DNA from 2 places in the Bradyrhizobium sp. WSM1253 genome. Region 2 is predicted to be linked to the other one. Evidence: riboswitches for the same ligand, from Rfam matches in the RefSeq annotation. Region 2 holds a riboswitch; the other holds the start of a gene.
What was found. Region 2 has a riboswitch for S-adenosylmethionine ahead of BRA1253DRAFT_RS21695 (O-succinylhomoserine sulfhydrylase). Riboswitches for the same ligand answer to the same signal wherever they lie in the genome.
Positions count from the first base shown of each region.

Region 1 (11,577 bases), 350 kb from region 2:
GGTTGTTGGGGTTGGCGAGCCAGACCAGTTTTGTGCGCGGCGTGACGGCTTTCAGGATGGCGTCTACATCCGCGGTGAGGTTCTTCTCCGCCGCGACGACGTTCCTGGCGCCGACCGCCATGGTTGCGATCGGGTAGACCAGGAAGCCGTGCGTGGTCGAGATCGCCTCGTCGCCATGGCTGAGATAGGCGTGGGCGAGCAGATTGAGGATCTCGTCCGAGCCGGCGCCGCAGATGATGCGGTTGGGGTCGAGCCCGAAGGTGCGCCCGATCGCTTCGCGCAGCACGCGCGAGGTCCCTTCCGGATAGTCTTCCAGGTGATCCGCCACGTTCTTGAACGCCTCGATCGCCTTCGGCGAGGGCCCGAACGGCGTCTCGTTGGCCGAGAGCTTGAACACCTTGCGACCGGGCTCCGCCACCGGAGTCTTGCCGGGCGTATAGGGCGCAATATCGAGAATGCCGGGATTCGGCACTGGGCGGGACATCTTCAACTCCGGAGTGGCTTAAGCGGTTCGCGACTTACGATTTCGGCCCGGTCGGGGGCACCGTATAGCGCGTTGCGTGGCTGCCGACGAGGGCCGTGGAGCGCACCGAGGCCCCCGCTTCGATCAGGGCAGCCTTGATTTTGTCGAGGCTGCTCGTCGCGGTGACCGAGACCAGCAGCGCGGCGCCGTCGAAGGCGGTGTCGGGCACCGCCACGATCTCGGCGAGCGGCGACAGGACGCGCGCAACTTCGGCGTTCCACCCCGACACGCGTACGCTGAAGGTCTCGACCTCCGTCACCAGGGCGCTGTCGGCGACGCGCGAGACCGCGAACACCGGCAACGCCGCCGGATGGTCGGCGCGCTCGACAAAGGGTAGCCGCGCGATGATCTTTGGCGCGCCGGCTTCTTCCAGCGACAGCCACCACGGCGTGCGGCTCGAGGTTGCCGAGACCAGCGCAAGGTCGCCCTTGGATTTCGCGACGGCCTCGACCGCCGCCTGCGCGCTGAAATGCGCGACGTAAGGCACGGTGAAGCCGAAATGGAATCGCGCGGAATCGCGCATGGCCGGCTCGCTTGCCGAGATGTCGGCGTGCACCGAGAATGGCGCCTGGACGTAAGTGAACGTCGCGATGATCACGCGCCAGATGCTCTCGACCGTGTCGAGCGGCAGGATGCCGCGATGGCGCTGGACGAGGTCACGCATCATGGCGGCCTCGCGCGCGGGACGGAACGCCGAGCCGACCTCCTGGGTCTGCTTCACCTGGATCAGGCGGTCGATGATGTCGCCGCGTTGCATCAGCAGGCGATGCATGCCCTCGTCGATCGCGTCGATCTCCTTGCGCAATTCCTGGAGCGATGGTGGCGCGGGCGGACGTTGGGACATGTCTGACAGGTGCTGTTGAGAGGCGTTCCAATGCGGCTCAGTCGAGCCGTCACCGCTGTGATGGATATCCTGATTAGGCAGTCGGGGCTGCGAAAGCAAAGAGAAATGCAAAGGGAAATCGGGCCCTTTCCGCCGGCGGCTCGACAGGCGAATTTGGTCGATCCGGGCCGCGACTTGACGAAAACCGTCCAAGACGGTAGTTTTTATCCGTTCCGTGGTCATTTGAGCCGGCCGGCTTGCAGCCACGTTAAAAAACTCGCTAAACAGGCCGGGGACGCTTTCGATCCCGGCCGAACCTATCGTTCAGGCCGGGTTTTTCATGGCCTGATGTCAATGCGGTCACTTCTACGATCGCAAACGAGGTCGATGGTCAGATGGTTGGCGTCCAGTCAATTCCCAGTCCCGCGATCACTGCCGACGAGCGGTCGCACGAGGTGGATCGTCCGAGCTCGCAGGTTGCGCAGTTCGGCACGGAGCAGCCGCTGCAGCTCGATTGCGGTGTCGATCTCAGCCCGTTCCAGATCGCCTACCAAACCTACGGCGAGCTCAATGCCGATCGCTCCAATGCGATCCTGATCTGCCATGCGCTGACCGGCGACCAGCACGTCGCCAATGTGCACCCTGTCACCGGCAAGCCCGGCTGGTGGGAGACCTTGGTCGGCCCCGGCCGACCGCTCGATCCCAGCGAGTATTTTATCATCTGCTCCAACGTGATCGGCGGCTGCATGGGCTCGACCGGTCCGGCTTCGATCAATCCCGCGACGGGCAAGGTTTGGGGCCTCGATTTCCCCGTCATCACCATCCCCGACATGGTGCGCGCGCAGGCGATGCTGATCGACCGGCTCGGCATCGACACGCTGTTCGCAGTCGTCGGCGGCTCGATGGGCGGCATGCAGGTGCTGCAATGGACTGCGGCGTATCCGACCCGGGTATTCTCCGCGCTGGCGATTGCCTGCTCGACACGACATTCGGCGCAGAACATCGCGTTCCACGAGCTTGGCCGTCAGGCGGTGATGGCCGATCCCGACTGGCACCAAGGCGGCTATGCCGATCACGGCATCCATCCGCATCGCGGGCTCGCTGTCGCTAGGATGGCGGCGCACATCACCTATCTTTCGGACGCCGCGCTGCATCGAAAATTCGGCCGGCGCATGCAGGACCGCGAGCTGCCGACCTTCTCGTTCGACGCCGACTTCCAGGTCGAGTCCTATCTGCGCTACCAGGGCTCCTCCTTCGTCGAGCGCTTCGACGCCAACTCCTATCTCTATCTCACCCGTGCGATGGATTATTTCGACATCGCCGGCGACCATGGCGGCGTGCTGGCGAAGGCGTTCGCGGGAATCCAGACCCGCTTCTGCGTGGTTTCTTTCACCAGCGACTGGCTGTTCCCGACCTCGGAATCGCGCGCGCTGGTGCACGCCCTGAATGCGTCGAGCGCGCGGGTGTCCTTCGCCGAGATCGAGACCGATCGCGGTCACGACGCGTTCCTGCTCGACGTGCCCGAGTTCTTCGACATTGCCCGTGCCTTCCTGCAGTCGGCAGGCAAGGCGCGCGGGCTCACTGCCAAGACTGCTTAACAAGGACGGCTAGCCATGTCTGTACAGGAAGCGTTGCCGCTGGGCGGCCTTGCGACCGGGCAGCCCGGTGATTTTCGCGCCGACCATGTGCTGGTCGCCGAGATGGTCAAGCCGGGCTCGAAGGTGCTGGACGTCGGCTGTGGCGAGGGCGACCTGCTCCAGCTGCTGGAAACCCGTGGCATCGACGGCCGCGGCATCGAGCTGTCGCGCGAGGGCGTCAACCGCTGCGTCGCCAAGGGGCTTGCGGTGGTGCAGGGCGATGCCGACACCGATCTCGTGAACTATCCGGATGACGCCTTCGACTACGTGATCCTGTCGCAGACCTTGCAGGCGACGCGGCAGCCGAAAGTGGTGCTGGAGAATTTGCTGCGCATCGGCCGCCGCGCCATCGTGTCGTTCCCGAATTTCGGCTTCTGGAAGATGCGGCTCCAGCTCCTGATCGGCGGCCACATGCCGCGGACGGAAAATCTGCCGGCAAGCTGGTATGACACCGCCAACATCCATTTTTGCACCATCAAGGATTTCGTCGAGCTCTGCGACGCGATCGACGTCAAGATGGAACGTGCCGAGGCGCTCGACCTCTACGGCCGTCCGCTGCGGCTGCGGATGCCCTGGTGGGTGTGGAATCTGTTCGGCGAACAGGGCGTGTTCTTGCTGACGCGAGGCGGCAGGAAATAGGATTCCCGTAGCCCGGATGAAGCGTAGCGCAATCCGGGATTCTATCCGCGGAGGCGAAGGCCCCGGATTTCGCTTTCGCTCCCTCCAGGCTACGCGACGGAGCGTGTGGCGACGCCTTCGCGCTAATGCGCCGGCAACGACCGCGCATCGCGCGCCGGCCATCGTCCCGCTTCCACCAGCGTGACGAACCGTTCCACCGTTTCGTTGAACAGCGCGGGCTCTTCGAGATTGAGCACGTGGCCGGACTTCGGAAACATGGCGAGCCCTGCCGCAGGCAGATGCTTCTTCAGGAACAGGCTTGCGCCCACGCACGGATCGTCCTCGTCGCCGCAGATGATGAGTGCCGGCGTCGCGGCGGCTCTGATCGCATCCGTCATCGTAAAGATCGAGGGACGTCCGGCCTGGAAGCCGCGCATCGTCCGCGCCGATCCCTTGGCGTCGTGCCGCGCCAGCGCGGCATAGAAATCGGCGTGGCCGCGCGGGTCCTTCGTCAGGAACGGAATCCGGCTCGGCGCCTCGCGCGTGACTTTTGCGACTTCGGCTGAGCCGAGCATCTCGAATTGCTCCGCGTTGGCGCGGCACTGCCGGCGCCAGGCGTCGAGGTTCTCGATCTCCGAGCCTGAGCCGACGCCGGCGAGCGTCATCGACAGGGCACGTTGGGGCGCGTTGAGCCCGATCTGGAGCGATGAATAGGCGCCCATCGAGAGGCCGACGAAGTGCGCGCGATCGATCTTCAGATGATCGAGCACCGCGAGCGCATCGGTGTAGAAATGCGTGTAGCCGTAGACCTCGCCATCAGGCACGTCCGATGGCGTGTAGCCGCGCGCGGAATAGGTGATGCAGCGATGGCCGCGCGAGAAGTAGCGCATCTGCGGCTCCCAATTGGTGTAGTCGGCGGCGAATTCGTGCAGAAAAAGTATTGGCGTGCCCGTGCCTGCTTGTTCGAAATAGAGGCGGCAATTGTCCTTCGTGAGGGCGTGAGGCATCCGGTTTTCTCCCAGAGGTGGCTGCGACATTGGAATGCCGTCCTGCGGTTAGCGCATACGAACCTAACACTTATTAATCATCTTAATCATCGTCCAAAATCTCCGCGACCGCGTCTTGTTCTCGCCACATCAGGATACTGATACAGCCCGCGGATGTCGGCCACCGCACGGGCCGATTGGGAAGTGGGGGTGTCAACGAAGGATGAAGAATGTTCGAGTTGTTTGCGTCTCGCCTGTCGCGCTGTGTCGTCGCGCTGGCTGTTTCCTTCGCGGCGGTCGCCGCGCTCACCTCTCCGGCGTCAGCACGACCTCATCGTCATAGCGCAGAGCGGCACGCTTACGCGCATCACGCCAGCAGACATCATCATTACCGGCATGCACGCGGCTCGCGCTTCGAGCGCGGCGCGGCGCAATTGCAGGCAAACGGCTTCGGCAACACCTTCGCCAGCTATGACCCGAACGCCAATAGCGGCGGCATCGCCATGAGCGGCAGCGGTGGAATGGCTATGAGCGGCAGCGGTGGAATGGCCATGAGCGGCAACGCTGGAATGGTTACCAGCGATAGCGGTGGGATGACGACGCGCGCCAGCCGTCGAATCGCCAAGAGGCGTGGCGGTGAGATTGCCACTGACGCGAATGTCGGCGGCGTGGCCAATAGCGCCACGAGCAGCAGCGGCTTCGGCGGCGGGTCGGGCCTCGTGTCCGAGGCACGCCGCTATGTCGGCGGCAATCCGACCGGCCGCGGCAGCCTGTGGTGCGCGCGCTTCATGAACATGGTGCTTGAAAAAACCGGTCACCGTGGCACCGGCTCCGACATGGCGAACTCGTTCGCGCATTACGGCACGCGTGTCTCCGGTCCTCAGGTCGGCGCCATCGCGGTCATGTCGCGCGGCGGCCGGGGCGGTCATGTCGGCATCATCACCGGCGTCGATGCGCAGGGCAATCCGATCATGATCTCCGGCAACAACGGCAACCGCGTCCGCGAAGCGCCGATCTCGCGCGGCCGGATCTATGCCTATGTGATGCCGAATTGAGGCGCGTCATTGCGAGCGCAGCGAAGCAATCCAGAATCCCTCGCGGAGACAGTCTGGATTGCTTCGTCGCTTCGCTCCTCGCAATGACGGAGTTTGCCGAGAAAGCGCCCCGTCACACCAGCTTCGGCTGTTCCACCGCAACCGCGTCGCCCACGCCGATGTCGCCGTCGGCGATCACCTCGGCATAGATGCCGCAGTCCATGTGGCCGAGATTGCTCGAGAGCGTGGCCGGGATTTCGAGATCGCGCCTGGCGGTCTGAGGATCGACATTGGTGGCCGGGCAGCGCTTGATGCGCTTGACCACGTTCAGCCGGGCCTGTCCGATCGCCAGCGTCTGGCCGACGAGGTCGAGCTCGGACCAGGCCGGCCAGCCCTTCACGTAAAGATTGGCGCGGAAGCGCAGCGGGTGGACGGCGGCGCCGCCGAGCATGGTCTCGAGTGCGCGGACGCTGTCGAGATTGATGATGGACACGACCTTGCGGGCGACGTCGGAAAAGCTGTGGTCGCGGCCGGACAGGACCTTGGGCGGGCCCTTCAACTCCGGCTGAAAGTTCTGGCTGAAATAGTCCTCGATCGCGGCACGCCCGGCGGCGGTCTCGAGATCGCCGACGGCGACGATCTGGCCATCCTTGCGGATGGTCAGGCGATGGGTCGCGTCCTCGAACTGGCTGTCGAGCGAAGCCAGCCGCTCATTGCGCGCCAGCATCAGGAACTGGATCTTCGGCTTCCACTGCGGCTCTTCCGGATCGAAGCCGCTGGGGCCGTTCTCGATGGCATAGCGGCGGTCGGCGGGCAGTGTCTGGCCGGTCTGCAGGGAGACGCGGGGCAGGGGCTCCGGCGTCAGACCCTTGATCGGATAGCGGTAGAGGCCGGTGATCTCGGCGGTCTGGTTGGCTGTCATTGCGCTCGGTGTCATGCCGCTACTTAGGGGATTCGGCCCAGCGGCGCCAAGCGGGCGGATCCGCGCACGAAATTGTGAACTCGCCTCTTCCGGTCCGAGGCCTCGCTTCCCACATCTGGGTCAGGCCGGCGCCAGCGCCGGCTGATAACGACGGTTGCCGGTTGAGAAACGTCAATGCGGTCATCGGAAACCCAATGAAGATGCCGTTTGGAGTGCCTTAGAGGGCTCCAGGGGCAGGCCGAGGGAAAGACCACGATATGAACATCGAAAAATATACCGAACGCTCCAGGGGCTTCGTCCAGTCTGCGCAGTCGCTTGCGGTACGCGAAGGGCACCAGCAGTTTTCGACCCTGCACGTCCTGAAAGTGCTGCTGGACGACAATGAAGGCCTCGCTGCCGGCCTGATCGACCGCGCCGGCGGCAGTTCCCGCGCAATCCTGAAGGCGACCGAGGACGCCCTGAACAAGGTGCCGAAGGTCTCTGGCGGCGGAGCCGGCCAGATCTATCTGGCGCCCGAGCTCGCCCGCACCTTCGACGCGGCTGAGAAGGCCGGCGAGAAGGCCGGCGACAGCTTTGTCACCGTCGAGCGGCTGCTGCTCGGGCTCGCGCTGGAGAAGACCAGCGAGGCCGGCGCGATCCTGGCCAAGGGCGGCGTCACCCCGCAAAACCTCAACGCGGCGATCGAAGCGCTGCGCAAGGGCCGCACCGCGGACTCCGCCACGGCCGAGAACGCCTACGACGCGCTGAAGAAATATGCTCGCGACCTCACCCAGGCGGCGCGCGACGGCAAGCTCGATCCGGTCATCGGCCGCGACGAGGAGATCCGCCGCACGATCCAGGTGCTGTCGCGCCGGACCAAGAACAATCCCGTCCTGATCGGCGAACCCGGCGTCGGCAAGACCGCCATCGCCGAGGGCCTGGCGCTGCGCATCGTCAACGGCGACGTGCCGGAGAGCCTGAAGGACAAGAAGCTGCTGTCGCTCGACCTCGGCTCGCTGATTGCAGGTGCAAAATATCGCGGCGAGTTCGAGGAGCGGCTGAAGGCCGTGCTCCAGGAGGTGACCGGGAGCGATGGCAATTTCGTCCTGTTCATCGACGAGATGCACACGCTGATCGGCGCCGGCAAGGGCGACGGCGCGATGGACGCGTCCAACCTGCTCAAGCCTGCGCTCGCCCGCGGCGAGCTACACTGCATCGGCGCCACCACGCTCGACGAGTACCAGAAGCACGTCGAAAAGGACGCGGCGCTGGCGCGGCGTTTCCAGCCGATCTTCGTCAGCGAGCCCTCGGTCGAGGATACGATCTCGATCCTCCGCGGGCTGAAGGACAAGTACGAGCAGCACCATGGCGTGCGGATTACCGATTCCGCGCTGGTCGCCGCCACGACGCTGTCCAACCGCTACATCACCGATCGCTTCCTGCCCGACAAGGCGATCGACCTCATGGATGAGGCCGCCGCGCGGCTCAAGATGCAGGTCGATTCCAAGCCGGAAGAGCTGGATTCGATGGATCGGGAAATCATCCGGCTGAAGATCGAACAGGAAGCATTGAAGAAAGAGAGCGATGCCGGTTCGAAGAGCCGCCTGCAGACGCTGGAGAAGGAGCTCGCTGACCTCGAGGAGAAGTCCGCGGCGCTCACCGCACGCTGGAGCGCGGAGAAGAACAAGCTCTCCGATGCCCAGAAACTGAAGGCCGAGCTCGACGGCTTGCGGGTCGAACTTGCCAACGCACAGCGGCGCGGTGAATTCCAGAAGGCCGGCGAGCTGGCCTATGGCCGGATCCCCGAGCTCGAAAAGCAGCTTGCAGAGATCGAGGCCAAGGAGAACTCCGGCGAGATGATGGAGGAGGCGGTCACCGCCAACCACATCGCGCAGGTGGTCTCGCGCTGGACCGGCGTGCCCGTCGACAAGATGCTGGAAGGCGAGAAGGACAAGCTCCTGAGGATGGAGGACTCGCTCGGCAAGCGCGTCGTCGGCCAGGCCGAGGCCGTGCGTGCGGTCGCGACCGCCGTGCGCCGTTCGCGCGCGGGGCTGCAGGATCCGAACCGGCCGACCGGCTCGTTCATGTTCCTCGGGCCCACCGGCGTCGGCAAGACCGAACTGACGAAAGCGCTCGCCGAATATCTGTTCAACGACGAGACCGCGATGGTCCGCCTCGACATGTCCGAATACATGGAGAAGCACTCGGTCTCGCGGTTGATCGGCGCGCCTCCGGGCTATGTCGGCTATGACGAGGGCGGTGCGCTGACCGAAGCGGTGCGGCGCCGGCCCTATCAGGTCGTGCTGTTCGACGAGATCGAGAAGGCGCATCCCGACGTCTTCAACGTCCTGTTGCAGGTGCTCGACGACGGCCGCCTCACCGACGGCCAGGGCCGCACCGTCGATTTCCGCAACACACTGATCATCATGACCTCGAACCTTGGTTCGGAGTTTCTGGTGAACCAGCCGGAGGGCGAGGACACCTCGGCCGTGCGCGAGCAGGTGATGGGAATGGTGCGGGGACATTTCCGCCCCGAATTCCTCAATCGCGTCGACGAGATCATCCTGTTCCATCGCTTGCAGAGAAGCGAGATGGGCCGGATCGTCGAGATCCAGTTCGCGCGGCTGCAAAAGCTTTTGACAGATCGCAAGATCGTGCTGACGCTCGACGCCGCGGGCCGCGATTGGCTCGCCGCCAAGGGCTGGGATCCCGCCTACGGCGCACGGCCGCTCAAGCGCGTGATCCAGCGTCACGTCCAGGATCCGCTCGCCGAGATGATCCTGGCCGGCGACGTCAAGGACGGTGACAGCGTTGCGATCTCGTCCGAAGGCAACGTGCTGACCTTCAACGGCAAGGCGCCGCAGACCGCGGAGATCACCCAGTTCGAGGCGCCGGTGTCGAAGCGGAAGTTGAACTGAGCGCCGGCATTCGAAGCCTGAAGCAACAAGCCGCCCCGGAGAGTTCAATCTCTCCGGGGCGGTTTCTTTGTGGGTTATTGACGATTTTGCTGCAGCCGGAGTGTGGTTTGTCTAGGTCGTGCAATCTTTACGGTGGGGCCCTACCGGCATATGCAATCCAATCCACATTTTTGAGCGCGGGGACTTATTTCTTCGTGACCTTGTAGATCGCGTTCTCGATGTCAGACGAGAAATAGATCGTGCCGGATTCCCCGATGCCGACGCCCGTCGGAATATGCGTTGGCAGTCCTCCGGGCGCGCCCACCAGGCCGATCGGGAGATTGGCCGCGATCTCGGTGACCGTGCCGCTCTCAGGTGCGATCTCGATCAATCGCTTGGCGCCGACCTCCGCCACGATCAGCTTGCCGTCGCCGGCGCGTGCGATCCCTTCGGGCATTTTCAGGTCCTTGGCGACCACCGTCTTTTCGCCGTTGCTCTCGATCATCGAGACGACGCCGGAAAAGGCTTCGGTGACATAAACCTCGCCACGCGATCCCGCGACGAGCCCGACCGGGCCCTCGAGGCCGCCGATCAGTGTGGTGCGGTCCTTGCCGTGCTCGCCGCTGACGCGGACCAGCGATTTGGTGCCGAGCTCGGCCACCAGAATGCTGCCGTCCGCGAGCACGATCGCGTCGTGCGGCGCCTTGAAGCCATGCAGCATGTCGCGGGTGGCGCCGGTCTTGCCGTCGATCACCTGCACCGTGCCGGTGAACCAGCTCGACAGGACCACGTCGTTGCCCTTCGCCGTTGCGCTCATCGGGTATTCGAGCGTGACGCCGGCGGCGTGCATGCGGGCCTTCTCGGTGACCTCGCCAGTAGCACCGTCCACTGTGCGATAGGCGAACACGTCGGCGACGTGGATCGTGTCCTTGCTGTTCTCTGACGTGACGCCGATGCCGCCGGGCAAGGCGAGCTTGCCGATGATGACCTGCCGCGCCTGGCCGGTCGCCGGATCGACCTCCTGGATGCCGTTGTCGGCCATGTTGGAGACGTAGATCCGGTCCTTGCCGTCGATCGCGAGATTGTCCAGCGACGGCTTCAACTGCGCGACCATGGTCTTGGTGCCCGACTTGGGATCGACCTGAACGAGCTGGCCGAGCGCGGTGTCGACCACCCAGAGATTGCCCTTGGAATCGAAGTTCACCGCGGCCGGGACCTTGAAGCCGTCCGCGACGACGGTCAGATCGGCCTTGTCGACGTCGACCTTTGCGACCTGTCCCTTGAACCAGAGCGGACCGTAGAGCTTGTCGTCGGGACCGAACTCGAAGCCGTTGAGGCCGCCCATCTTCTCCATGATCTGGCGCGGCGGTTTGACGCCCTCGACGTCGATCTCATAGAGCGTGTCACCGAGAAAGACGGTGGTGGCGTAGAGCCTGCCGTCCTTGCGGAAGGCGAGCGAGTTGATGCCGGGAAGGCCGGAAGCGAGCTTCGTGATCGGGCCGTCGCCCTTGCGCGAATAAAGATCGCCGGCCAGAAATCCGGTCCAGGCCATGGTGCCGTCGGGGGCGAATGCGATGTCGTCGGCCATTCCGATCGGGGCGGGGATTGCAACCTTGGCGGTACCGCCGGCGATGTCGACCTCGTAGAGCGCCGCGCCCGCGACGCTGCCGGCAAACAGATGGCCGGCCTTGTCGATCGCAAGCCCGTGCACGCCGTGGAACGCCGAGCCGGGGACGAGCCGGGTGACCTCCCAGTTTTCGGCCGAAACGCTGGTGGCGGAGACAATCGCAGCGACGAAGGCTGCGCAGGCGAGCCTGTTCTTCATGGCGAGACCTCCTGTTTTTTGGAAAGTATTCGCTCCCCACGCCGCTTTGGCAAACGAAACTTGACGTTGTGATGGCGCCAAGCGGGCCTCGCGCATCGACGTCAAATCCGGATCGTGTTTGAAGATGACCGGCCGATCTCGGCCGGTTCGCCGGCTTTACCGGTTGGTGACCTGCAACGGTCCGCCGGTTGCGTCCGACATCCGGGCGATGGCGCCGGCGCGGCCGCTCATCATGCCGTCGAGACGGTCGCGCTCCTTCTCGAAGCCGGCCAGCATCGGGCCTTCCAGTGAGCGGCCGCGCGGCAATTTCACACGCAGCGGATCGACGAAGCG
Region 1 covers NZ_JH600073.1:3,899,168-3,910,744, reverse strand. Annotated here, with positions in the region: gene hisC (histidinol-phosphate transaminase) at 1-484, opposite strand, end outside; gene BRA1253DRAFT_RS19935 (chorismate mutase) at 519-1,367, opposite strand; SAM riboswitch at 1,572-1,651, shown strand; gene BRA1253DRAFT_RS19930 (homoserine O-acetyltransferase) at 1,742-2,944, shown strand; gene metW (methionine biosynthesis protein MetW) at 2,960-3,622, shown strand; gene BRA1253DRAFT_RS19920 (alpha/beta fold hydrolase) at 3,745-4,608, opposite strand; gene BRA1253DRAFT_RS19915 (TIGR02594 family protein) at 4,818-5,642, shown strand; gene BRA1253DRAFT_RS19910 (MOSC domain-containing protein) at 5,755-6,543, opposite strand; gene clpB (ATP-dependent chaperone ClpB) at 6,801-9,440, shown strand; gene BRA1253DRAFT_RS19900 (hypothetical protein) at 9,625-11,244, opposite strand; gene BRA1253DRAFT_RS19895 (M23 family metallopeptidase) at 11,401-11,577, opposite strand, start outside.
Region 1: linked by a shared signal. The riboswitch ahead of BRA1253DRAFT_RS19930 (homoserine O-acetyltransferase) and the one ahead of BRA1253DRAFT_RS21695 (O-succinylhomoserine sulfhydrylase) in region 2 are both predicted to bind S-adenosylmethionine.

Region 2 (11,577 bases):
GAGATGACGGCCGGACCGGTACACTCCTTGCCACGTCGCGATTTGCGGAAGGGTTTTTAGGCCCCCGATGACTATTGCCGACCAAGTGACGGGATCGACGATCGCGGGAACCGCTAAACCTGTGGAGGTCAAGTCCGCGGGGGCAAAGCGGCGCGCGGCCGCGCCGGCCATTTCGCTGCCCGCCATCGGGGAGCGCGAGCTCCGGCTCGACCTGTTCCGCGGCCTTGCGCTGTGGCTGATCTTCATCGACCATTTGCCGCCGAGCCTTCTGACCTGGTTCACGATCCGCAATTACGGCTTCAGCGACGCCACCGAGATCTTCATCTTCATCTCCGGCTATACCGCCGCCTTCGTGTACGGTCGGGCGATGCTGGAGTCCGGCATTGTCGTCGCCACCGCGCGCATCCTGCGGCGCGTCTGGCAGATCTATGTCGCCCACGTCTTCCTGTTCACGATCTTCCTTGCCGAAATCTCCTACGTCGCGACCAGGTTCGAGAACCCGCTCTACACCGAAGAGATGGGCATCATGGATTTCCTCAAGCAGCCCGACGTGACGATCGTGCAGGCGCTGCTGCTGCGCTTCCGTCCGGTCAACATGGACGTGCTGCCGCTCTATATCGTGCTGATGCTGGCGCTGCCCTTGATCCTGTGGCTGATGAAATGGCGCCCCGACGTGACGCTCGGCCTCTCGGTCGCGCTCTACGCGGTGACCTGGGAATACGACCTCTATCTGTCCGCCTATCCGAACGGCTTCTGGGCCTTCAATCCCTTCGCCTGGCAATTGCTGTTCGTGTTCGGGGCATGGTGCGCGCTCGGGGGTGCGCGACGCATGTCGCGCATTCTGGCTTCGCGGGTGACGATGTGGATCGCGATCGCCTATCTGGTCGCGGCATTCTACGTGACGCTGACCTGGTATGTGCCGCAGCTCTCCCATTTCATGCCGAAGCGGCTCGAGCAGTGGATGTATCCGATCGACAAGGCCGACCTGGACGTGCTGCGCTTCACGCATTTCCTGGCGCTGGCCGCGCTCACCGTACGCGTCCTGCCGCGGGACTGGCCGGGCCTGAAATCGCCATGGCTGCGGCCGCTGATCCTGTGCGGCTCGCATTCCCTGGAGATATTCTGTCTCGGCGTCTTCCTCGCCTTTGCCGGCCATTTCATCCTGGCCGAGGTCTCGGGCGGCCCGGTCATGCATGCGCTAATTAGTCTCTCCGGAATTCTGATCATGTGGGCCATGGCCTGGCTGATTTCGTGGTACAAGCGGGTGGCTGACAAGAGCGGTTCGAAAACCAAAAGCGCCGTCGGCAGCGCCGATATGGCGGGAGGGGGCTGATGAAGGCGAAGGTTTTCCTGAGCCTGATCCTGCTGTGCGGTGGTCTCGCCGCGCCTCCGGCGCGCGCGGACGATGCTGCGCCGGCTGCTTCAGCCGCGCCCGCAGCCTGTGAAGTGCCGTCCTATCTGCTCACCAGCGAAAGCCAGCTTCCCAAGGTCGCCGATGCCGTGAAGGCCGGCAAGCCGCTCGAAATCCTGGTCATCGGCAGTCGCTCGACCACAATTCCGGCTTCCGAGGACGCCTCTTATCCGGCGCGGATGCAGGCCATTCTGAAGGACAAGCTGTCGCCGTCCGAGATAGTCCACGTCTCCGTAGAAATACAGAGCAAGAAAACGGCCGAGGAGGCGGCCGCCAGTTTCGTTAAGCTGATGGAAGCAAAAGCACCTACTTTGGTTATCTGGCAGACCGGGACTGTCGATGCTATCCGAGCCATCGATCCCGATGATTTTCGCGGCGCAGTGACCGGAGGGGTTGTTGCGCTGCAAAAGGCAGGGGCTGACGTCGTCTTGATGAACTTGCAGTACAGTCCGCGTACCGAAACCATGATCTCGGTGCCGCCATACCTCGACAATATGCGGGTGGTGGCGCAGGAGCACGATATTCCGCTGTTCGATCGTTTCGCGATCATGCGGCAGTGGAATGACCAGGGGCAGTTCGACCTGTTCAGCCCGTCGCGCGGGCCTGAGCTGGCGAAGCAGGTCCATGATTGCCTTGGCCGGGCGTTGGCACAGTTCGTGATCGACGCTGCGCATCTGGAGCCGGCCCAGCAGCAAAATTGAGGTCTAGCGTTAATGAGTTCTCTCCGCCCTTTTTGCCTGACGGCATGGCTGGCTGCGCCTGCAGCAGCGGTGCTGCTGTTGCTGAGTCCGGCCTCGCAATCGCACGCGCAGACGCAGGGCGCGCAGGCAACGCCGGCCCCGCAGCAGTCGGCTAATCCGGCTCCCGCTTCACCGTCCCAGACGACCGTCGCAGCGACGTCCCCCGACCAGCGCGGCATCACGGCGCGCGCCATCGACAAGGTGAAGCAGGTCGCGAAATCCGCCGGCGACGTCTTCAGCCGCGTGCCCTGCCTGTCGCCGAAGGGCGGCGCTAAGGCGATGGGCTCGCTGCCGCATGTCGCGGGCAAGCTCGTCGCCGGCCAGCCCGTCGTCATCGTCGCATTCGGCTCGTCCTCGACCGCGGGATTCGGTGCGAGCTCGCCGGAGTTCAACTATCCCAATCGTCTTGCCGCGCAGCTGCACCGGCACTATCCGACAGCCGACATCACCGTCGTCAATGCCGGCGTCGGCGGCGAGGACGCGCCCGAGATGATGAAGCGCCTTCAGAAGGAGGTGATCGACGTGCATCCGGATCTGGTGATCTGGCAGGTCGGCACCAATGCGGTGCTGCGCAATCTCGATCCCGGCGATACCGCCAAGCTCGTCGAGGACGGCATCAGCCGCATCCAGGCTGCCGGCGGCACCGACGTCGTGCTGGTCGATCCGCAGTATTCGCCAGCCGTCAACCAGCGCGCCGAGAGCGCCGGCAAGATGGTGAAGCTGCTCGGCAAGGTCGCTGAGCTCCGTCACGTCGGCATCTTCCCGCGCTTCGAGGTGATGCGCGACTGGCACGAGAAGCAGTCGCTTCCGGTCGAGAGCTTTGTGATCGCCGACGGCCTGCACATGAACGATTGGGGCTACGCCTGCTTCGCCCAGCTCCTCGGCGACGACATCATCCGCTCCGTCGGCCAGATCAAGCTCGGCGTGAACGTGCCCGCGGACCTGCGGACGTACCGGCCGATGTAGCTTGGTGCCGTAGGGTGGGCAAAGGCGCGCTCTTCGCGCGCCGTGCCCACCATCTATCGGCACCGCGATCGTGAAGGGTGGGCACGCTTCGCTTTGCCCACCCTACGATTCCGAGTGTGTGGCTACGCCTTCTCCAGCGCCGCGGTCAGATCCTCGATTAGATCATCCGCGTGCTCCAGCCCCGCCGAGAAGCGGATGAATCCCTCGCTGATGCCGAGCGCGGCGCGGTCCTCCGGCTTGAGGCGCTGATGCGTCGTGGTGGCGGGGTGCGTGACGAGGCTCTTGGCGTCGCCGAGATTGTTCGAGATCTTGGCAAGCTTGAGCTCGTTGAGCACGCGGAACGCCGCCGCCTTGCCGCCCTTGACCTCGAAGCCGACCAAGGTCGAGCCGCCGCGCATCTGCTTCTTCACCAATGCCGCCTGCGGATGATCGGCGCGGCCGGGAAACACCAGTCGCGAAATCTTCGGATGGCTCGCCAGCACGTCCGCGATGCGCGCGGCCGTCTCGGTCTGCGCGCGCACGCGCACGGCGAGCGTCTCCAGGCCCTTGAGCAGCACCCAGGCGTTGAACGGCGAGATCGACGGGCCGGTCTGGCGCATGAAATTGTGGATGTGCTCGGCGATGAACGCCTCCGAGGACAGGATGATGCCGCCGAGACAGCGGCCCTGGCCGTCGATGTGCTTGGTCGCGGAATAGACCACGACGTCGGCGCCGAGCGCGAGCGGGCTCTGCCAGATCGGCGTGGCGAACACGTTGTCGACGACGAGCCGCGCGCCGCCGCTGTGCGCGATCTCGGCAATGCCGGGAATGTCGAGCACGTCGAGCGTCGGATTGGTCGGGCTCTCCAGGAAAAACGTCTTGGTGTTCGGCTTCATGGCGCGCTGCCACTGGTCAAGATCGAGGCCGTCGACCAGCGTGGTCTCGATGCCGTAGCGTGGCAGCAAATCCTGCACGACGTAGAGACACGAGCCGAACAGCGCGCGCGAGGCCACGACGTGATCGCCGGCCTTCAGCGGCGCCAGGATCGCCGTCGTCACCGCGGCCATGCCGGTCGCGGCGGAACGTGCCGCTTCGGCGCCTTCGAGCTCGATCATGCGGCGCTCGAACATCGCGATGGTCGGATTGGAGTAGCGTGAATAGATGAAGCCGGGGTCCTCGCCCTTGAACCGCGCCTCGCACTCCTCGGCGCTGTTGTAGACGTAGCCCTGGGTCAGGAACAGCGACTCCGAGGTCTCGCCATATTGCGAGCGCAGGGTGCCGGAATGAACCAAGCGAGTTTCGGGACGGTATTGCGCGGTTGGCGCCGGGGACTTCGACATAGGACCTCCTGAAGTGACCATCGAAAATGGCCACAAAAAAACCGGCCTGGAATATTTCCACGGGCCGGGATCACAGAGGTCCCCGGCCTGTTTAGCGACTTATTTAACGTGGCTGCAAGCCGGCCGGCTCAAATCACCACGGGATAAGTCATGCTCATATTCCGCAATGCCCTTTCCGTCAAGACGTCCATCGGATAGCCGTAAAACGCTCATATTGCCCGCATGTCGGGATGTGTTTGATCCCTGATGAGGACCCCGGGTTGACGTTCACGGTCGCCGCCGACGCCAATGGTATCCTGCCCGACCGCATGATCGCGGCGATGGCGGAGGGCGGTCTCATCCTGCCCGCTTACGACTTCGTCGAAAGCCAGATCCAGCCGGCGAGCCTCGATTTGCGTCTCGGCGATATCGCCTATCGCGTTCGCGCCAGCTTCCTGCCTGGTCCCGGCGCCACCGTTGCCGAGCGCATCGACGAATTGAAGCTGCACGAGTTCAGCCTCGCCGACGGCGCGGTGCTGGAGACCAACTGCGTCTACATCGTGCCGCTGCTCGAAAGCCTCGCGCTGCCGCCGGAGATCGTCGCGGCCGCCAACCCGAAGAGCTCGACCGGTCGGCTCGACGTCTTCACCCGCGTGATCGCCGACGGCACCCGCCGCTTCGACATGATCGGTGCCGGCTATCACGGCCCGCTCTATGCCGAGATCAGCCCCAAGACGTTCCCGGTGCTGGTCAGCGAGGGCTCGCGCCTGAGCCAGGTACGCTTCCGCACCGGCGATGCCATCCTCAACATCGACGACCTCGAGGCGCTGCACGCGACCGAACGTCTCGTCGATATCGACGATGCCGATCTCACCGGCGGCGTCGCCGTCTCCGTAGATCTCTCCGGCGAGAAGAGCGGCGGCTTCGTCGGCTACCGCGCCAAGCGCCACACCGGCGTGATCGACGTCGATCGCCGCGCCGGCTATTCCGTCGAGGAGTTCTGGGAGCCGATCTCGGCCCGTCCCGACGGCAGCCTGATCCTCGATCCCGGCGAGTTCTATATCCTGGCGTCGAAAGAGGCGGTGCAGGTGCCGCCCGATTACGCCGCGGAGATGGTGCCGTTCGATCCGCTGGTCGGCGAGTTCCGCGTGCATTATGCCGGATTCTTCGATCCCGGCTTCGGCTATGCCGGCGCCGGCGGGTTGGGGGCGCGCGCCGTGCTCGAAGTGCGCTCGCGCGAGGTGCCGTTCATCCTCGAGCACGGCCAGATCGTCGGCCGCCTCGTCTATGAAAAGATGCTGGCGCGCCCCGACGCCATGTACGGCCAGCGCATCGGCTCAAATTACCAGGCCCAGGGGCTGAAGCTGAGCAAGCATTTCCGGGCGTAGGGATAGCCTCACCTTCCGCTGTCATGCCCCGGCTTGACCGGGGCATCCAGTACGCCGGAGCCTATCGGTTCGATCACATCCGCCTCTGGAATACTGGATCGCCCGATCAAGTCGGGCGATGACACCGAATCTGTGTCAGGATAAGAAGCGAATCCGGGCTACGTCCGAGGTGGCGAAATGACAGATCAATCCGAACTCGAGGCAAAAATCCTCGACGACGTCGCAGACGCGCTGATCTATTCGGATCGCTCCGGCACGATCATGCGGTGGAATCGCGCATCGTCCGCACTGTTCGGATTCTCCGCGGACGAAGCGCTGGGTCAGAATCTCGACCTCATCATTCCCGAACATCTGCGTGCCGCGCACTGGAAAGGCTTCGAGGCCGCGCTTGCCAGCGGCGCGATGAAGCTTGCGGGCAAACCGACACTGACCCGCGCGCTGCACAAGGACGGACGCAAGCTCTACATCGAGATGACCTTTGCGCTGGTGCGGGATGCCGCTGGAGTGGTGCAGGGGTCGGTGGCGATGGCCCGCGACGTCACCGAGCGCGTCGAACGCGAGCGTGCCGCCAAAGCCGCGCAAATCTAAGCCTGCGCAAAATTCGTGATGCGGAATTGGCGAGCCGGCGTGCAGGGCGCCCTGCATGCGGCTCAGCTTGTCCGTCACCGGATGCAGTGACACACTCGATCAAAACAACGATCGGGAGCGAACATGACCGCCGCATCTGACCCCGCGCAGGAAGCTCAATGGAAACGCTGGCGCGCGGTTGCCGATCTCAATCACGCCTATTTCACCGGTCTGATCCTCACCGTGGTCACGCGTCGCGGCACGGCGGATGCTGCGGAGTTCGTCTTTCGCGTGTTCCGCCGCCAGCAGCAGGAGCGCTTTCTGCCGGGGCTGGAGAAGCTCGGGTTGACCCATCTGCCGCCCGCCGTGGCGGCCGCGCAATATCACTACCTCTCCAACTGGATCGGCGGCGTGCACGTCGAATACATGTATGAGAGTGATCGCAAAGCCTGGATCCGCTATCCGCCGCCGCGCTGGATCTGGAAGGGCACCGCCATCTGCGGCGTGCCGGGCGAAGTCTCGCGCGCGATGCTGCGCGGCTGGCACGCCAACAACGGTGTGGCGCTCGGCGATACCAGATTAGGGTTCGTCTGCACCAAGCAGAGCGTCGACGGCCAGGATGGGCTCGAAGGCTACTATTATCAATATGACCAGCCCCTCGAACTCGACCAGCGCCTCGTGTTCGCGCGGCATCTCGAAGCGCCGCCGTTCGATGCAGCCGCCGCTCCGGCGTTGCCAGTCGCAAGCTGGCCCAGACCGCGACTGGAAAAAGCCTATCGCAACTATGCGATGGAATATGTGCGCACCGCCGCGCCCGTGATGGTGCAACTGTTCGGTCCGGAGGATGCCGGCTATCTCCTGCACCTCACGGGCAAGCTGATCGGGATGCAATATTTCGATGAGGTCGCTGCGGCGCTGTCGATGGGCCGCGGCGGTGCGAGCGAATTCGCGACGTTCCTCAACGCGCTGTTGGTCGCGCAGGACGATGTGGCTGAGACGACGCAATCCGAAGGCATGTTCGAAATCCGTCAGCAGAGCTGGAAGTTGATGGACGGCGTTGCCGATGACCACCCTGCCTGCACCAAGGTGCTGGCGGGGTTGTTCGAAGGGCTCGCGGCCGGATGCGGGCGGCACATCGGAGTGCACCTGTCCCCGACATCGCGCGGCCGTCCGCCATTGCTCTGGACGATTGGGTAATGCCGCGCGGGCGTTGGCCTCGTGGTTCGAGACGCCAGCTTCGCGGGCTCCTCACCATGAGGGTCCGACATGTCACCGCGAAACAAGACCTCATCCTGAGGAGCCCGCGACGCGGGCGTCTCGAAGGATGGCCCCACGGGGACTGAGAGCCGCAATTCCACGGGCTGAAATGCGCTGCCGCAGGGCACGCCTGCACCTAGCGCAGGAGGAATCGCTGCGCATCGTGCTAACAAGCCTGTCGTTGCGCCCTGCGCGCGAACCAATTCATTGGTACACCCAAGCATTGCCGCGCCGCAAATGGCGCTTTCGCCCGGAGAGGACATGTCAGACATCGCCGAAATCCCGGTCGATGAACAAGAGCGTCCGCTGCCGCCGCCCCCGCGCCCTGTGAGGAGCGCGCTGATGGACGGGCCGATCCTGCGCACGCTGCTCGGACTGGCCTGGCCCAACGTCGTCGCGCTCTCAGCCGGCACTTGCACGGTGATTGCGGAGACCTCCTATATCGGACGTCTTGGTGTGGAAGCGCTGGCCGCGATGGCGCTGGTGTTTCCGACAGTGATCCTGACCATGACCATGTCGGGCGGTGCGATGGGCGGCGCGGTGGCCTCCGCCATCGCGCGCGCGCTCGGCGCCGGCGATCGCGAGCGTGCCGGGACGCTCGCCGCGCACGCGCTGCTGATCGGAATCAGCTTCGGCCTCGTCTTCATGCTGGGCATGCTGATCTTCGGACCGCGCGTTCTGGAAATGCTCGGTGGCCGCGGCGACGTGCTGACGCATGCGATCGCCTACACCCAGGTGTTTTTCGGCGGCGCCGTGCTGCCCTGGCTACTCAACACCATGGCCGGAATCCTCCGCGGCACCGGCAACATGAAGCTGCCGTCGCTGTTGATCCTCAATTCTGCGGCCTGGCAGATCGTGCTTGGCGGCACGCTCGGCCTCGGGCTCGGTCCGGTGCCGCAATTCGGTATGCGCGGCGTCGCCGCCGGCGCGCTGATTGCCTATTGCATGAACATCGGCGTGATGGGCTGGTACCTGTTCTCCGGCCGCGCCCGCGTGACGCCGAAACTGCGCGGACTTCGGATCCAATGGGCGATGTTTTTCGACATCCTGAAGGTCGGCGCCATCGCCTGCTTCTCGCCGCTGCAATCGGTGCTGACGATCTCGATCTTCACCCACATGCTTGCGAAATTCGGCACCGCGATCCTCGCCGGCTACGGCATCGGTGCGCGGCTGGAATTCCTGCTGACCTCGATCGCGTTCTCGTTCGGCATCGCCTCGGTGCCGATGATCGGCATGGCGGTCGGCGCCGGTCGCATCGCCCGCGCGCGGCGCATCGCCTGGATCGCGGCCGCGAGCGCCTTCGTCGCCGTCGGTGCACCGGCTTGCCTGGTCGCGATCTTCCCCGATCTCTGGGTCAACATCTTCACCGACAGCGCGACCGTGCGCGCCACCAGCCATCAATATTTGTCGACGGTGGCGCCGTTCTACGCCTTCATCGGCCTTGCCTCGACGATGTATTTCTCGTCGCAGGGCGCTGCCAAGGTAATCGGCCCGGTGCTGGCGCAGACCGCGCGGCTGATCTACATCTCGGCGGTCGGCTGGTGGCTGTCGACGCACGATGCCACCGCGCAAAGCTTCTTCTGGCTGGCGGCGAGCTCGATGGTCGTGCTCGGCCTGCTCTCGTCCTCCAGCGTGGTGCTGACGCGCTGGGGACCGCGCCAAACCAAACCTGCGATCAGGCCGGCTCTGTCGGCCGCTGCGGACTAGCGATGCCTGTGGCGGCGATGGCCGCCACCGCCGCCGACATTGGCGAGCCGCATCAGTTGCGGAATCATCGCCATCATGTCGCCGCCACCGGCGCCGCCGAGCATGCCCATGATATCGCCGCCGCCCATGCCGCTCATTCCAGTCAGCATATATCCGCCTCCGCCCATCGGTGCGTAGCCGCCGTAATTGGGCGCCCCGAAACCGCCGCCGAGATTGCCGCCGCCGAGGCCGCCAATTCCGCCGCCGCCATTCTCCATCATGCGGCTCATCATTGGGCCCATGGTCTGCATCATCATGCCGAAGCGGCGCTTGCCCATCTTGGCCTTCATCATCTCCAGCATCGGCGCCATCTGGGTCATCATGTCCTCGCCGCCGGCACCGCCGCCGCCGAGGAATTGCGCCTTTGCCGGCGCGCTCGAAATCGAAAACATCAGCAGCACGGCGGCCGCCTGGCAGATCACCTTGTCCGCACCTCTCATGGCCTGCTCCTCGCGTGCGTGGCGCCGCCGGGAGAGCGGAGCCAACCGGGCGCACGCCGCCATGGTTACGGCGGACAAGGGCGGGGCTCTGTGAGAAATATCACGCAGCCGCCGCTGGAAACGCTCGGTGTATGGCGGCGACAGCGTCCTTGGTCTGTCCCTGCACATAGGGCGCGAGCTCATTCGGCAGCATGTCGATGATCCAGACCAGGCGGCTTCTCGCCTCGCCCTCGGCGATCACCCGCACCGAGGCGCTGTAATGCTTCAGCCGCTCGTTGTTGATCGCGTAGACCAGCCGCTGCCGCGCATCGTCGCAATCGACCAGCACCTCGCGCGCCACCGATCCATTGGCGAAGGTGACGACGCGCGCGTCGCCGTCGAGCGCGCAGGCCGTGACGAAGCCCGGCGCCAGCCGCCGATGCAGCGCGCCGAAATCACGCACCGCATCCCAGACGTCGCGCGCCGGGGCGTTGAGGGGAATGTCGTTGTGGATGGAGGCCATTGTTGAATCCTGGTTGAATCCTGTGATGTAGAGAAGCGAGCGATAGCGCCGTCATCTCAGCTGTCATCGCCCGACTTGATCGGGCGATCCAGTATTCCAGAGGCCGCTGTGATGAATCGAGAAGCTGCGGCGTACTGGATGCCCCGGTCAAGCCGGGGCATGACAATGTGTGTGGTGAGGCCTGCCGTACTCACGTGCAAACCGCCTCGACATTGTTGCCATCGGGATCGATCAAAAACGCCGCGTAGTAAGTCGGGCTGTAATCCTTGCGCGGGCCGGCGCCGCCATTGTCGCGACCGCCGCTCTTCAGGCCCTCGCTATGGAATGCCTTGACCGAATCATGATCCCCAGCGCGAAACGCGATATGCGCGCCATCGGCTTTCCGCCCCTTGTTCAGGTGCAGCCACAGCGCCGGCGCGCCCTGCGGTCCGAAGCCGGCATAACCGTCGCCGCTTGAGCACAGGACATAACCGAGCGGCGCCAGCACTGCGGTGTAGAAGCGCGTTGCGGCGTCGAGGTCGGCAACGCGCAATCCGATATGGTCGTACATGGTCGTCTCCATTGCCAAAGCGCGCCGCAATCGGCGCGCGCCGGAGACGAACCTAGTCAGTTGAGGATGAGTTGCTCTTGGAGAATCTTGCGCTCTCCCTTCGAGGCCTGACGGAACTTGGTCGGCGAGACGCCGGCGGCGCGGTGGAAGGTGCGGACGAAGTTGGAGAGATCGCCGAAGCCGACGTCATAGGCGATGTCGGTAACTGCGATGTCGTCGTCGGTCAGCAGCCGCGCCGCATGCCGCAGGCGCGAGCGCACTAGATATTGATGCGGGGTGACGCCGAGCACGGCCGAGAACAGCCGCAGGAAATGGAACGGGCTGAGCCCTGCCTGCCGCGCCGCCTGTTCGAGGTCGACTTCGGCATGCGAATTGGCGTCGATCCACAGCGCGGCTTCCACGGCACGGCGGCGGTCGCGCGCGGTCGGCGTCGTCGGCTTGCGCGCCTTGCCCGAGACGACATCGACGAAACGGCCGGCGAGGATCTGGCCGACCTCGTCGAGACCGAGGTCGCTGTTGCCATCTGCCGCCGTCTGGGCGAGCTCGCCCAGCACCATCAGCTCGGGCAGCGGCGGCGTTGCGCCGACCTGCCAGACGTCTCGCCGGCCGCCGAGCGCGTCGACCAGATCCTCGCCGAGGAAAAAGGACAGGCAGACGTCGCCGGCGACATGCTCATGCGTGCAGGTGTATTCCTCGCCCGGCGCACCGACCA
Region 2 covers NZ_JH600073.1:4,250,194-4,261,770, reverse strand. Annotated here, with positions in the region: gene BRA1253DRAFT_RS21710 (OpgC domain-containing protein) at 68-1,333, shown strand; gene BRA1253DRAFT_RS21705 (hypothetical protein) at 1,333-2,112, shown strand; gene BRA1253DRAFT_RS21700 (SGNH/GDSL hydrolase family protein) at 2,125-3,117, shown strand; gene BRA1253DRAFT_RS21695 (O-succinylhomoserine sulfhydrylase) at 3,240-4,436, opposite strand; SAM riboswitch at 4,507-4,586, opposite strand; gene BRA1253DRAFT_RS21690 (2'-deoxycytidine 5'-triphosphate deaminase) at 4,667-5,803, shown strand; gene BRA1253DRAFT_RS21685 (PAS domain S-box protein) at 5,981-6,391, shown strand; gene BRA1253DRAFT_RS21680 (hypothetical protein) at 6,515-7,567, shown strand; gene BRA1253DRAFT_RS21675 (MATE family efflux transporter) at 7,889-9,334, shown strand; gene BRA1253DRAFT_RS21670 (hypothetical protein) at 9,331-9,813, opposite strand; gene BRA1253DRAFT_RS21665 (SRPBCC family protein) at 9,914-10,315, opposite strand; gene BRA1253DRAFT_RS21660 (VOC family protein) at 10,506-10,865, opposite strand; gene BRA1253DRAFT_RS21655 (helix-turn-helix transcriptional regulator) at 10,922-11,577, opposite strand, start outside.